4 regions of the Streptomyces sp. NPDC048604 genome follow, and region 3 is predicted to be linked to each of the others. Evidence: riboswitches for the same ligand, from Rfam matches in the RefSeq annotation. Region 3 holds a riboswitch; each other region holds the start of a gene.
What was found. Region 3 has a riboswitch for cyclic di-AMP ahead of ACGFMM_RS29240 (M23 family metallopeptidase). Riboswitches for the same ligand answer to the same signal wherever they lie in the genome.
Positions count from the first base shown of each region.

Region 1: another riboswitch for cyclic di-AMP. It lies ahead of ACGFMM_RS25310 (peptidoglycan DD-metalloendopeptidase family protein); the one in region 3 lies ahead of ACGFMM_RS29240 (M23 family metallopeptidase).
Region 2: another riboswitch for cyclic di-AMP. It lies ahead of ACGFMM_RS28050 (M23 family metallopeptidase); the one in region 3 lies ahead of ACGFMM_RS29240 (M23 family metallopeptidase).
Region 4: another riboswitch for cyclic di-AMP. It lies ahead of ACGFMM_RS06950 (transglycosylase family protein); the one in region 3 lies ahead of ACGFMM_RS29240 (M23 family metallopeptidase).

Region 1 covers NZ_JBICVX010000013.1:10,488-13,802, reverse strand. Annotated here, with positions in the region: gene ACGFMM_RS25325 (helix-turn-helix domain-containing protein) at 1-338, shown strand, start outside; gene ACGFMM_RS25320 (DUF6126 family protein) at 359-514, shown strand; gene ACGFMM_RS25315 (tyrosine-protein phosphatase) at 545-1,357, opposite strand; cyclic di-AMP (ydaO/yuaA leader) riboswitch at 1,712-1,898, shown strand; gene ACGFMM_RS25310 (peptidoglycan DD-metalloendopeptidase family protein) at 1,903-2,847, shown strand; gene ACGFMM_RS25305 (SGNH/GDSL hydrolase family protein) at 3,041-3,315, shown strand, end outside.
Region 2 covers NZ_JBICVX010000015.1:62,486-65,800, forward strand. Annotated here, with positions in the region: gene ACGFMM_RS28045 (GntR family transcriptional regulator) at 1-279, opposite strand, end outside; gene ACGFMM_RS28050 (M23 family metallopeptidase) at 476-1,246, opposite strand; cyclic di-AMP (ydaO/yuaA leader) riboswitch at 1,259-1,420, opposite strand; gene ACGFMM_RS28055 (M16 family metallopeptidase) at 1,623-2,990, opposite strand; gene ACGFMM_RS28060 (M16 family metallopeptidase) at 3,017-3,315, opposite strand, start outside.
Region 3 covers NZ_JBICVX010000016.1:143,923-147,237, reverse strand. Annotated here, with positions in the region: gene ACGFMM_RS29245 (PrsW family intramembrane metalloprotease) at 1-878, shown strand, start outside; gene ACGFMM_RS29240 (M23 family metallopeptidase) at 899-1,948, opposite strand; cyclic di-AMP (ydaO/yuaA leader) riboswitch at 1,960-2,093, opposite strand; gene ACGFMM_RS29235 (PP2C family protein-serine/threonine phosphatase) at 2,353-3,315, opposite strand, start outside.
Region 4 covers NZ_JBICVX010000003.1:55,880-59,194, reverse strand. Annotated here, with positions in the region: gene ACGFMM_RS06955 (transglycosylase family protein) at 1-688, shown strand, start outside; cyclic di-AMP (ydaO/yuaA leader) riboswitch at 961-1,137, shown strand; gene ACGFMM_RS06950 (transglycosylase family protein) at 1,140-1,844, shown strand; gene eno (phosphopyruvate hydratase) at 2,127-3,315, shown strand, end outside.

The DNA.
Region 1 (3,315 bases), on a different contig from region 3:
CGGTCGAGGCGGACGGCTGGGTGTACCACCAGGCGGGCGGCGCGGGCCGGGCGCTCCAGGCGCTGCGGGTGCACGTCCCGCACGCCACCCGGGCGGACATCGTCCGGGTCCACCCCGGCGAGGAGTGGATCCACGTCCTGCACGGCAGGGTGCGGCTGGCCCTCGGCGACGCCGTGCACGTCCTCGATCCGGGGGACAGCGCGCACTTCGACTCGCTCACCCCGCACCGCATCGGCGCCGCCACGCCCGACGGCGCGGACGTGCTCTTCGTCCACACGCTGCTGCAGAGCCCGGCCGCCGAGCTGTGCCTCGGCGACCCGGGCCCGCACCGGCGCTGAACTCCCAGGAGGTTACCGACATGTCCGACAAGTCCGTTGCCATCACCGGTCAGGAGCGCGGGGGCGGCAAGTTCCCCAAGGGCCTGGTGCTGCGTCTCTTCGCCTACCTGGTCGCCGGCCATCTCTTCGCCGGCTTCCTCTACCTGCTCTTCCTGGTCGGCGGCGCGAACCAGTAGCCGCCGCCCCCGTACGGCGACCGTGCCCCGCTACGCCTGCGTGAGCAGCCGGGCGCGCAGCAGCTCGCGGGTCTCCGCGGAGAGCGCCAGGCCCTTGGTGAGGTAGCCCTCGACCGAGCCGTACGTCTCCTCCATCTGCTCGAACGCGGCCCGCAGGTAGTCGACGCGGGCGTCGAACAGCGGGCTCAGCAGCTCCATGACCTCGGGCGACATCCCGTCCGGGGCGGCGGAGCTGCGGTGCACCTTGTAGCGGCGGTGCGGCTCGTTGGACTTCACGTAGTCGGCCTCGATGGCCTCGCGCTCGACGCCGACCGCGAGCAGCGACACCGCGATCGACAGCCCGGCGCGGTCCTTGCCCGCCGCGCAGTGCATCAGCGCCGGCACGCTGTCCTCGGCCAGGGCATGCACGATCCGGCTGTGCTCGGGCGTCCGCTGCACAATCATCTTCCGGTACGAATCGGACATACGGGCGGCCGCCTGGCCGTTCCCGAGCATCTCCCGCAGCGTGGCGAGATCGCCCGAGCGCACCAGCTTCCAGAACTCCTTGCCGTCCGCCGGGTCGTTCAGGGGTATGTGCACGTTCCGCGTGCCGGGCAGCTCGACATCCAGGCCCTCGAACGCCCGGTCCGCCTCGTTGCGGAAGTCGAAGATCGTGTGCAGGCCGAGCGTCGACAGGAACGCCGCGTCCTCCGTGGTGGCGTGGGCCAGGTGCCCGCTGCGGAACAGCCGCCCCGGGGCGACGGCCCGGCCGTCCGCGGTCGGCAGACCGGCCACGTCGCGGAAGTTGCGAACGCCCGTCAGCTCGGGCTCGGTCGGCGGGGCCTGAGGCGTCTGCTGCGTCACGGGTGCTCCTGGTGCTCGATGGCGGAAAGAGATCGGTTCCTCGGGCAATCATCCAGGGTCGGTCCCCCCGGGCGCACCCCGCCGGGGGGTAATGCGCTTTCTGTCCGAATTGGGGGCTTCGGTATAACGCGCCCTGATTGCAGTGGAGATGGGCTTCGGGGCGTGAGCAGCGTCATAACCGTGACCGTCCGTGCCTGATCATTTTTCCCAAATGCCGTGTCCGGAAAGGAACGCGAAGATCCGTCATCCACGGAGGGTGACCGGAATTCCAAGGGGAAATTCCCGGCGAAGAATGCGAACGGGAATTCGTGGCTTGTTCCTCGCGACTCGGCTCGTCTAGCGTCACGCTCACTCCGGTCGGACCCGCCGAATCCTGCCACCGTCCGGATTTCCGCACTCACCCACGTACGGCAGGAGCGGGGGACCCAGGTAACACGCCGTTCCTCAGCACAGGACGGCTCGGGGTGAAGTCGCGCACCGCGCGGCCGGACAACTCCAGTCCGAACCCGACAGCTCACCTCGCAGGCGACGGAGAGGAATTCGCCATGCCCTCGAAGGGTAAGCATCGCCGTCCCAAGGTCAATCCGCTGACCCGCGGCTTCGTCGCCGCCGGCGCGGGCGGCGCCGTCGTCGCTCTGCCGCTGTTCGGCGCCACCGGCGCCCACGCCGCCGAGCAGGCCGCCCCCGCGGCCACCGAGCGCGTGGCCACCGTGGCCGCCGCTCAGCCCGCCGCCGCCCCGCAGGCCGCCGTCGCCAAGGCGAAGGCCAAGGCGAAGATCTACTCCGTCGTGCGCGGCGACTACCTGTCCAAGATCGCCGAGGAGCACGACCTCGCCGGCGGCTGGAAGAAGCTCTACTCCGACAACCGCCAGGTCGTCGGCGACAACCCGTCGCTGATCTTCCCGGGCATGAAGCTCACCCTCGGTGCCAAGTCCACGGCCAAGTCCACGGCCAAGGCCCCCGCGGCCAAGCCCGCCGCCAAGGCCGCGCCGAAGGCCGCGCCGAAGGCTGCTCCGAAGGCCAAGGCCGCCGACGAGACCCGCGCCTCCCGCAGCGCCGAGCGCACCGCCGCCCCGGCCGCCGCCTCCGGCTGGGTCGCCCCGGTCGACGGCGGCGTCTCCACCCCGTACCGCGCCTCCGGCGCGATGTGGTCCTCCGGCTACCACACCGGCGTCGACTTCATGGCCTCCTCCGGCACCAACGTCCGCGCCGTCGGCGCCGGCACCGTGGTCTCCGCCGGCTGGGGCGGCGCGTACGGCAACGAGGTCGTCATCCAGCACGCCGACGGCAGCTACTCGCAGTACGCCCACCTCTCCTCGCTCGCCGTCTCGGCCGGCGAGAGCGTGCGCGGCGGCCAGCAGATCGGTCTGTCCGGCTCGACCGGCAACTCCAGCGGCCCGCACCTGCACTTCGAGATCCGCACCGGACCGAGCTACGGCTCGGACGTCGACCCGCTGGCCTACCTGCGCAGCCACGGCGTCTCGATCTGACGGGAGCCATCCGGCGAGCGCCAACTGACGGGCGCCCGCCCAAGCGGCCCGAGGAGGCCCGGCACGTGTCCCACGTGCCGGGCCTCCGGCGTATTCCGGGTTGGGAAGATCTTGACCGGTGGCGTATCTCACCCTGCGTCAACCCCTCCTTACGGTCGCGTAGGTCACAACCGGGACGGAAGGATGCACTCTCGTGGCAGACGATTCGAGATCCAGAGACAGTGACGCATTCGGGTCGTACGCGGCGATCGGCGACAGCTTCACCGAGGGGGTCGGCGACCCCGCCCCGGACGGCGCGTACATCGGCTGGGCGGACCGGTTCGCGGTCCTGCTCGCCGATCAGCTGCCCGAGCCCGACGCGTTCCGGTACGCGAACCTCGCGGTGCGCGGCAGGCTCCTCGACCAGATCGTGGAGGAGCAGGTCCCGCGCGCCAAGGAGCTCGCGCCCGACCTGGTGACCTTCTGCGC
Region 2 (3,315 bases), on a different contig from region 3:
GGCGGCCCGCCCGGCGGCGAGCGGCTCAAGGAGCGAGCGGACGTCGAGCAGGTCGGCGGCCTCCTGTTCGGTGGGCTCGGCGACATGCGCGCCGGCGTGCCGGCGGCTCACCACGAAGCCCTCGGACTCCAGGGTGCGCAGCGCCTCGCGGACCGGGACGCGGGAGACGCCGTACCGGCGGGCCAGCTGCTCCTCGGTCAGCCGGCTGCCCCGCTCCAAGACCCCGGAGACGATGTCGTCCCGGATCGCCGTGCACACCGAATGCGCGGGAATGCGCATGTCCGACCTCCGCCTTAATCCGCGTGAAACCCGCCGACGGTCCCCTGTTCGCCGACTCTTCGGTGACTCTATTGCAGCGGAGCGGTAATTCCGACGGCCGATCGTGAATCATGGATGTCTTTCGGACGCGGAAAAGCCCCGACTCCGTACGAGCCGGGGCTTTTCCGGTGCGCTGTCCGCGGGTCCTGCCGGTCCGTCAGACGTTCACGCCGCGGGCGCGCAGATACGCGAGCGGGTTGATGTCCGAGCCGTACTCGGCGCCGGAGCGGGCCTCGAAGTGGAGGTGCGGGCCGGTGGAGTTGCCGGTCGAGCCGGAGACGCCGATCTGCTGGCCCGGCATGACGGACTCGCCGACCGAGACCGTGATGGAGGCAAGGTGGCCGTACTGGGTGTACGTGCCGTCGAGCATCCGGATCACCACGTTGTTGCCGTACGCGCCGCCCCAGCCGGCCTCGACGACGGTGCCGGCGCCGACAGAGCCGACCGTGCTGCCGTAGGGCGCCTTGAAGTCGATGCCGGAGTGGCTGCCGGAGGACCAGAGCGAGCCGCCGGCCTTGTAGCCGGTGGTGACGTACGAGCCGGCGATGGGCAGCCGGAAGGAGTGCAGACGCTTGCGCTCGGCCTCGCGGGCGGCGCGCTCACGCTCCTCGCGGATCTTCTTGGCGCGGGCCTCGGCCTTGCGCTTCGCCTCGGCCTCGGCCTTCGCCTTGGCGGCGGCCTCGAAGGCCTCCTGCTCCTGGGCGGCGGCCTGGGCGTCTATGCGGTCCGCGAGCGAGTCCACGCTGATCGCCTGGATCAGGCCGGTGTCCTCGAGGGCGGCGGCCTCCGTGTCGACGGCGAGCGCCGGGGAGGCGAGGGTGCCGATCACGCCGGTGGTGGCGAGGGCGGCGACGCCGGCGACGCCCGCGCTGCGGCGCGCCAGACGGCTGGGACCACGATGCTTCCCGGTGGCACGGGTGAACGCCATGAAGTGGCTGATCCTTTCCTTCCTTCTCGCCTACCGGGTTAGCTGACGGGTTCGGAGCAGGAAGGTCTCCTACGGGCTCCTCCGCCGGAAGGCGAAGGCGTCCGATTCACCCCAGGGACGGTGGGTCCCCGGCTCCCCAGGCTCGCACCTTCGGGGACTCGGCGATGACTGTCCGTTGCCGCGGGTGCGGCATGTGCAACCGACGAACAGCCGGACCGACGCTAAGCGGACCGTCTTTCAATCACCAAACAGACACGGAAGTTTGTAGCGCATCCCACAGGGCATTCACGTAGCTTTCCCCCTCGATCCGGACAAACGGGAGGACCCCGACGCATCGGGGCATCGAGGTCCTCGCAGTGGCCTGGGGCCGGGTCGATCAGCCGGTCACGACGGTGACTTCGCCGATGCCGAGGGCGCGCACCGGCTCCTCGATCTCGGCGGCGTCGCCGACCAGAACCGTCACCAGCCGGTCCACAGGGAAGGCATTGACGACGGCGGCCGTCGCCTCCACCGTGCCCGTCTCGGCGAGCCGGGCGTACAACTGCGCCTGGAAATCGTCCGGAAGACGCTGCTCGACCTGGTCGGCGAGCGTGCCGGCGACCGAGGCCGCCGTCTCGTACTTGAGCGGTGCCACGCCCACCAGGTTCTGCACCGCCACATCGCGCTCGGCGTCCGTCAGACCCTCGGCCGCGAGGGTGCGCAGCACCTTCCACAGGTCGTCAAGTGCCGGGCCGGTGTTGGGGGTGTCGATCGAGCCGCTGATGGCGAGCATGGACGCGCCGTTGCCCCGGCCGTCCGAGCGCAGCACCTGGCCGAAGGCGCGCACGCCGTACGTGTAGCCCTTCTCCTCGCGCAGCACGCGGTCGAGCCGGGAGGTGAGGGTGCCGCCGAGGCAGTACGTGCCGAGCACCTGCGCCGGCCACACGCTGTCGTGCCGGTCCGCGCCGACGCGGCCGATCAGCAGCTGCGTCTGGACCGCGCCGGGGCGGTCCACGATGACCACACGGCCCGTGTCGTCGGCGGTGATCGGCGCCACCGGGTGCGACACCGCGGTGTCGCCGCTCCAGTCGCCGAGGGTGTCGGCGAGCAGGGCGTCCAGGTCGATGCCGGTGAGGTCGCCGACGACCACCGCGGTGGCGTTGGCGGGCCGCACATGGGCCTCGAAGAAGGCCCGCACGGCCGCGGCGTCGATGGGGGCCACCGTCTCCTCGGTGCCCTGGCGCGGCCGCGACATGCGCGAACCGGCCGGGAACAGCTCCTTGGAGAGCTGCTTGGCCGCGCGGCGGGCCGGGTTGGCCTGCTCGTGCGGGATCTCGTCGAGCCGGTTGCGCACCAGCCGCTCGATCTCGGTGTCGACGAACGCGGGCGCGCGCAGCGCCTCGGCGAGCAGGCCGAGCGCCTTCGGCAGCCGGGAGACCGGGACCTCCAGGGAGACCCGCACGCCCGGATGGTCGGCGTGCGCGTCCAGGGTCGCGCCGCAGCGCTCCAGTTCGGCGGCGAACTCCTCGGCGGAGTGCTTGTCCGTGCCTTCGGACAGCGCGCGGGCCATGATCGTGGCCACGCCGTCCAGGCCGGCCGGCTCGGCGTCCAGCGGGGCGTCGACGACGATCTCGACGGCCACCACCTGCTGGCCGGGGCGGTGGCAGCGCAGGACCGTCAGACCGTTGTCGAGCGAGCCGCGCTCGGGGGCCGGGAAGGCCCAGGGGCGGGCGTCGCCGGGCTGAGGCTGCGGGTGGAACTCCATGGTCGTCAAAGACGCGGCAGCGTCGCTCACTGGCCGGCTCCCTCTTCCTCGTCGCTGTCGCTCTCTGCGGCCGGGTCGCCCTGGCCCGCGGTGATCGGCTCGTACACGAGCACCGCCCGGTTGTCGGGGCGCAGCTTGGCCGCGGCGACCGCCTGCACCTCCTGCGCGGTGATGTCGAGGACCCGCTGCACGGCGGTCAGCGCCAGCTGCGGGTCGCCGAACAGCACCGCGAACCGGCACAGTTCGTCGGCGCGGCCGGCGACCGTGCCGAGCCGGTCCAGCCACTCGCGCTCCAACTGCGCCTGGGCGCGCTCCATCTCCTCGT
Region 3 (3,315 bases):
CCCCGGTCGTCGAGGAGAGCGTCAAGGGCGCCGCCCTGCTGCTGTTCTTCCTGCTGCGCCGCCGCCACTTCACCGGTCTCGTCGACGGCGTCGTCGTCGCCGGCGTCACCGCGACCGGCTTCGCCTTCACCGAGAACATCCTCTATCTCGGCAGCGCCTTCGGCGAGGACCTGGCGACCGGCGCGAGCGTCCTCGGCTCCAAGACCGTCGGGACCTTCTTCGGGCGGATCGTGCTGACGCCGCTCGCGCACCCGCTGTTCACCGTCTGCACCGGCATCGGCTTCGGCCTCGCCGCGGCCACCGCCCGCCGGCGCCGGGCCCGCCGCGTCCTGCTGCCGCTCGGCGGACTGCTCCTGGCGATGGGGGTGCACGCCCTGTGGAACGGCTCGGCCGTCCGCAGCCCGCTCGGCTTCCTCGCGGTGTACGGGGCGTTCATGGTGCCGGCCCTCGCCCTGCTGACCTGGCTCGCGATCTGGAGCCGGCAGCGCGAGCTGCGCACCATATCCGGGCGGCTCCCGGCGTACGCGGCGGCCGGCTGGCTCGCCCCCGCCGAACCGCTCGCGCTGTCGTCGATGCGGGCCCGCGCCATGGCCCGTTCGTTCGCCTCCGCCGCGTACGGTCCCGCCGCGGCGCGCGCGGTGCACGAGTACGAAGGGTTCGCGACGAGCCTGGCGTTCCTGCGCGACCGGGCCCACCGGGGCACGGCGGACGCGGACTTCACGGCGCGGGAGCAGGAGCTGCTGCACCACCTGTGGCAGCGCAAGGAGTTCGCCTCACCGGCGCTCACGTACGCGGCGGGGGCGACCGGCCGGTTCCGCCCGGCTCCGCCGCCCCCGCCGCACCGCGACTACACGGGTCCGAACCCGTACCGCGCCTGAGGTCTGCTCAGCCGCGTGCGTCAGATGCTCTGGCCCTTGTCCCGCAGCCAGGCCGCCGGGTCGATGCCCGCGCCGCCCGCGGTGTGGACCTCCAGGTGGAGGTGGGGGCCGGTCACGTTGCCGGTCGCGCCGACGCGGCCGATGGTGTCGCCGGTGGTCACCGTCTGGCCCGCGCTCACGGTCATCGAGGACAGGTGGGCGTACCAGACCTCGGTGCCGTCCTCGAGCTCGAGGACGATCCGGTAGCCGTACGAGCCGGACCAGCCCGCCGACTTGATGGTGCCGCCGTGCACGGCCTTCACCGGGGTGCCGGTGGGCGCGGCGAAGTCGAGGCCGGTGTGGTAGCCGGAGGACCACATCGAGCCGGCCTGGCCGTACTCGGAGGTGATCGTGTACGAGGAGGTGGGCAGCGAGTAGCTGGCGGCGAGCGCCGCCCGGCGGGCCGCCTCCGCCTTGGCCCTGGCCTCCGCCTCGGCCTTCGCCTTGGCCTCGGCGGCGGCCTTCTGCGCGGTGGCGGCAGCGGTCTGCTGGGTCTTCGCCTCGGTGGCGGCCTTCTCGGCGGCCGCCTTCTCCGCGGCGGCCTTGGCCTCGGCCTCGGCCGTCGCCTGCTGCTGCTCGGCCTGCTGGAGGATGCGGGCGCGCAGGGCCTCGCCCGCGTCGGCCGCCTCGATGGAGCCGCTCTGTCCGCCGTCGGCGGCGGGCAGGCTGAGGGACGCCTGGGTGAGCGGGCCGACCTTGTTGTCGGTGCTCTGGGAGTCGTCGGAGATCAGGGAGCCGACGCCGGGCAGGTCCTCGGCGGCGGGCAGGTTCATGTCCGGCAGCGAGATCGCGACCGGGGGCCTCTCCTTGGCGGTGGCCAGGCCGCCCGCGCCGACCGCCGCGATGACGCCGACGCCGAGGACGGTGGAGCTGCGGGCGATGCTGCGCTGCTTGACGACGCGGTGCCGGCCGCGGGTCGGGCGGAGCGTGTCCTCGCTGGGGTTCCACTCCTCCGTGAAGTCGCCTCCCCCGGCCATCGGGGCGCCATAGGCGTCGAAGTGGGTCTCGGGAGCAGCAGGGTTGGACGCCACGGAGGCGTACTCCTTTCCTTCCTTCTCGCCTACCGGGTTAGCTGACGGGTTCGGAGCAGGAAGGTCTCCTACGGGTCAACTTCGACCCGATTCACCCCAATAGGTGGTTCCCCGGTTCCCTTGCGGGATTCGGCGCGTGCGCACGGTGCCGTCTCTGGCGACGGCTGGGACGACCGCGCTGCGTTATCGAACGTTAATAGACACGCGGGCCCGATTCCAAGCTGTTCCTCTTGATCATTACGGGCATTGGCCTGGACTTAACCAGCCAGAACAGGGTGGAAACGGGCGAGTTGACCGGGCTCTTGACGAGACTCGAGCAACTGTTCACGAAGTGACAACACGTCAGCGTTATCTCTCCGAGATCCTTCGCTCACGGATCGTCACGAAGGCCTTCACACGGCATGTCACGGCACCACCGGCATCGTCCGCCGCCGCTCCGGCTGCCCCAGCGCGGGCCGGCTCACCGCCAGCAGCGCCATGTCGTCCGTCGCACCGCCCCCGGTGTGCCGGCGCACATCGTCGACCAGCGCGTCCAGGAGCGCCTCGGGCCCCTGGAAGATCCGGCCGGCCAGCCGCTCCCCCGGGGCGTAGAAGACCCCGTCCCCGTCGCGCGCCTCGGACAGCCCGTCCGTGTAGAAGAGGAGCGTCGCGCCCGTCGGGTACGGCCGCTCGTCGACCTGGTCCGGCCAGGAGGCCAGATCGCCCATGCCCAGCGGCAGCGCGGCCTGGCTCGGCGTCAGCCGCTCCAGGCCCCCGTCCGCGTGCAGCAGCAGCGGCTCCGGATGGCCCCGGTTGACGATCCGCACCCGGGCCCGGCCGTTCGGGATCTCGGCGAGCACGGCGGTGGTGAAGCCCTCGAAGGCGTCCAGGCTGCCGCGCCGCCGGCCCTCCCGGAACAGCGCCCGCTCCAGCCGCTGCGCCACGTCCTCCAGCGCGTCCTCCTGCTCGGCGGCCTCCCGGAACGCGCCGATGACCACCGCCACCGCCTCCACCGCGTCCAGCCCCTTGCCGCGCACGTCGCCGACGACGAGCCGCACCCCGTGCGGGGTGTCCTGGACGGCGAACAGGTCGCCGCCGATGAACGCGTCCGCCTGGGCCGCCTCGTAGCGGGCCGCCACCTGCAGCCCGCCGATCCGCCGGGCGGGCGTGGGCAGCACGGCCTTCTGCGCCGTCTCGGCGACGACCCGCGCGGAGGCGAGCTTCTCGCCGCTGCGCCGCACCACCCCGTTGATCAGCAGCGCGAACATCGAGACCGTCAGGACGGTGACGGTCTCGATGATCGCGGGCACGTCGGTGGCCGTGTCGTTGTACGTGTGCAGCGCCACGCTCATCACCACGGCGACGATGGCGGTCAGCAGCGTGGTGCG
Region 4 (3,315 bases), on a different contig from region 3:
CGCCGAGAAGGCGCTGGCCGCGCAGGGGGCGAAGACGTGGGCCACCTGTGCCGCGATCGTCGGCCTGAAGGACGACGGCACGCTGAAGCCGTCCACGAAGCCCGGTGGCGTGCTGCCCACCGCTCCGACGACTCCGTCCACGTCGGCCGATGCGGACGCGAATCAGGACGACCGCGGGGAGGACTCCCCGGGCAAGGTGAAGTCCGACAAGTCCCTTCTGCCCGATGCGTCCGGTCAGCCGGGCGACGAGTCGGCCGAGAGCGGCGCCCCGGCCACCCCCACCACGCCCGCCGAGGACCACGCCACCCCCTCCGACCCTTCCGCTCCCGGCACGGGCAAGCACCGCGGCGACGCCGCGACCGAGAACCCGGATGAATCGGGCGACTCGTCCGAATCGGGGCGTCACGCCGCGCCGGCTGACGATGCGACACGCGACGCCGGCCGCACCGACCTCGACGAAGCGGGCGTTAATGGTACGGACGAGACCAAGGACGCCAAGGGTAAGAAGGCGGACACTTCGGACGAGTACACCGTCCAGCCCGGCGACAACCTCACGCAGATCGCGGCCGAGCACGAGCTCGACGGCGGCTGGCGCGCCCTCTACAAGGCCAACAAGGAGACCGTCGGGGGCGACCCGGACCTCATCCTCCCTGGCCAGAACCTGGAACTGACCGACCGGCAGAAGTAGGAGCGGCGGGCAGTTCGACGCCTTATGTCCGGTTCTGCGCAAATGAGACATGAGTCTCTTCGCCCCAACTGGCGTGTCCTGTCCGCAAAGTTTGCTTCCGTCACCTCCCACCAGCACAAACACCTCCGGCGGTAAGGCAAGTACGGGCGATTTTCCCGGGATGTCGGTCTTTGAACTTCCGGAGGGTCTGTGTCTACGGTCGTGACCGCTCGCCACCGCGGGCCCCGCCGACCGGAACGCCGAGTCCTGCCGCCGGCCGTCGGGAACAGTCGTCGCGTCAAGCGCCGAAGGCAGGAGCGGGGGACCCAAGGTAAGTGCCGGTCCCGGCCGTCGAGAGATGACGGCCGAACGACCGGCTCGGGGTGAAGCCGCGTGCGAGAGCACGCGGCCGGGCAACTCTTCCGGCCCGAACCCGACAGCTCACCTCGCAGGCGTCGGTGAGGAGACTTCCATGCTGTTTTCCGGCAAGGGCAAACACCGCCGTTCCTCCAAGGCCACCCGCGCCGTCGCGCTCGCCGGCATCGCCGGTGTCGCCGTCGCCGCGCCGCTGATGGCCGCGGGCAACGCGTCCGCCGCCACCGCCTCCGAGTGGGACCGCGTCGCCCAGTGCGAGTCCGGCGGCAACTGGTCCATCAACACCGGCAACGGCTACTACGGCGGCCTGCAGTTCTCGGCCTCCACCTGGGCCGCCTACGGCGGCACCGCCTTCGCGGCCACCGCCGACCAGGCCTCCAAGGCCCAGCAGATCCAGATCGCCGAGAAGGTCCTGGCCGGCCAGGGCAAGGGTGCGTGGCCGAGCTGCGGCGTGGGCCTGTCCAACGCCGCGTACACCGGCGGCGCCGCCGAGCAGGCGCAGCCGGAGCGCAAGGCCGAGCAGCCGACCACCCGCAGCGAGCAGCGCACCGCGCCGAAGCCCGTCGCGAAGGCCGCGAAGAAGGCCGCCAAGGCCGACGCCAAGAAGACCGTCACCACCCCGACCGGCAAGAAGGTCAAGAAGGGCGACGGCGAGTACAAGGTCGTCGCCGGCGACACGCTGAGCAAGATCGCCGCCGCGCACGACGTCAAGGGCGGCTGGGAGAGGCTCTTCCAGCTGAACAAGGACGTCGTCGAGGACGCCGACCTGATCTACCCGGGCCAGCAGCTCCACCTGAAGTGAGCCTCGCGGCCCGGGTGGGTCCGGCGGCCCACCCGTGCCGTGCGACCCTCCCGCGGTGACCACCCCGGCCCTGCGCGCAACTCCCCCCGTGTGCGCAGGGCCGGGGTTTCCGCATGGTTACTTGCGAGTAGTACGAGATCTTTCGCCCGGGATGCCCGCGCTCGGGTCCTTTTTCGTCCCAGGGGGCGGGCACCGACTGGCCGGGCACCCCGAGCCGGATAGGCTCATGTCGCAAGGCCAAGAGACCTTCGCACCTCTTCTCACGTCACATCCCAGAAGGAGATGCTCGTGCCGTCCATCGACGTCGTCGTAGCCCGGGAAATCCTGGACTCCCGAGGCAATCCCACGGTCGAGGTCGAGGTCGGCCTCGACGACGGCAGCACCGGCCGTGCTGCCGTTCCGTCCGGCGCCTCCACCGGTGCGTTCGAAGCCCTCGAGCTCCGCGACGGTGACAAGAGCCGTTACGGCGGCAAGGGCGTCGAGAAGGCCGTCCTCGCCGTGATCGAGCAGATCGGCCCGGAGCTCGTCGGCTACGACGCCACCGAGCAGCGCCTCATCGACCAGGCGATGTTCGACCTGGACGCCACCGACGACAAGTCCTCGCTCGGCGCCAACGCCATCCTCGGCGTCTCCCTCGCCGTGGCGCACGCCGCCTCCGAGGCCTCGGACCTGCCGCTGTTCCGCTACCTCGGCGGCCCGAACGCGCACCTGCTGCCCGTTCCGATGATGAACATCCTGAACGGCGGCTCGCACGCCGACTCCAACGTGGACATCCAGGAGTTCATGATCGCGCCGATCGGCGCCGAGTCCTTCTCCGAGGCGCTGCGCTGGGGTGCGGAGGTCTACCACACCCTCAAGTCCGTCCTGAAGACCAAGGGCCTGTCCACCGGCCTCGGCGACGAGGGCGGCTTCGCCCCGAACCTCGGCTCCAACCGTGAGGCGCTCGACCTCATTGTGGAGGCCATCAAGCAGGCCGGCTACGTCCCGGGCAAGGACATCGCGCTGGCGCTCGACGTCGCCGCGTCCGAGTTCTACAAGGACGGCGCCTACGAGTTCGAGGGCAAGTCCCGCACGGCCGCCGAGATGACCGAGTACTACGAGGAGCTCGTCTCCGCGTACCCGATGGTCTCCATCGAGGACCCGCTGTACGAGGACGACTGGGCCGGCTGGAAGGTCCTCACCGACAAGCTGGGCACCAAGGTCCAGATCGTCGGCGACGACCTGTTCGTCACCAACCCGGAGCGCCTGGCCCGTGGCATCGAGGAGGGCACCGCGAACGCCCTGCTGGTGAAGGTGAACCAGATCGGTTCGCTGACCGAGACCCTCGACGCCGTCGAGCTGGCTCAGCGCAACGGCTTCAAGTGCATGATGTCCCACCGTTCCGGCGAGACCGAGGACGTCACCATCGCCGACCTCGCGGTCGCGGTGAACTGCGGCCAGATCAAGACCGGCGCCCCGGCCCGCTCGGACC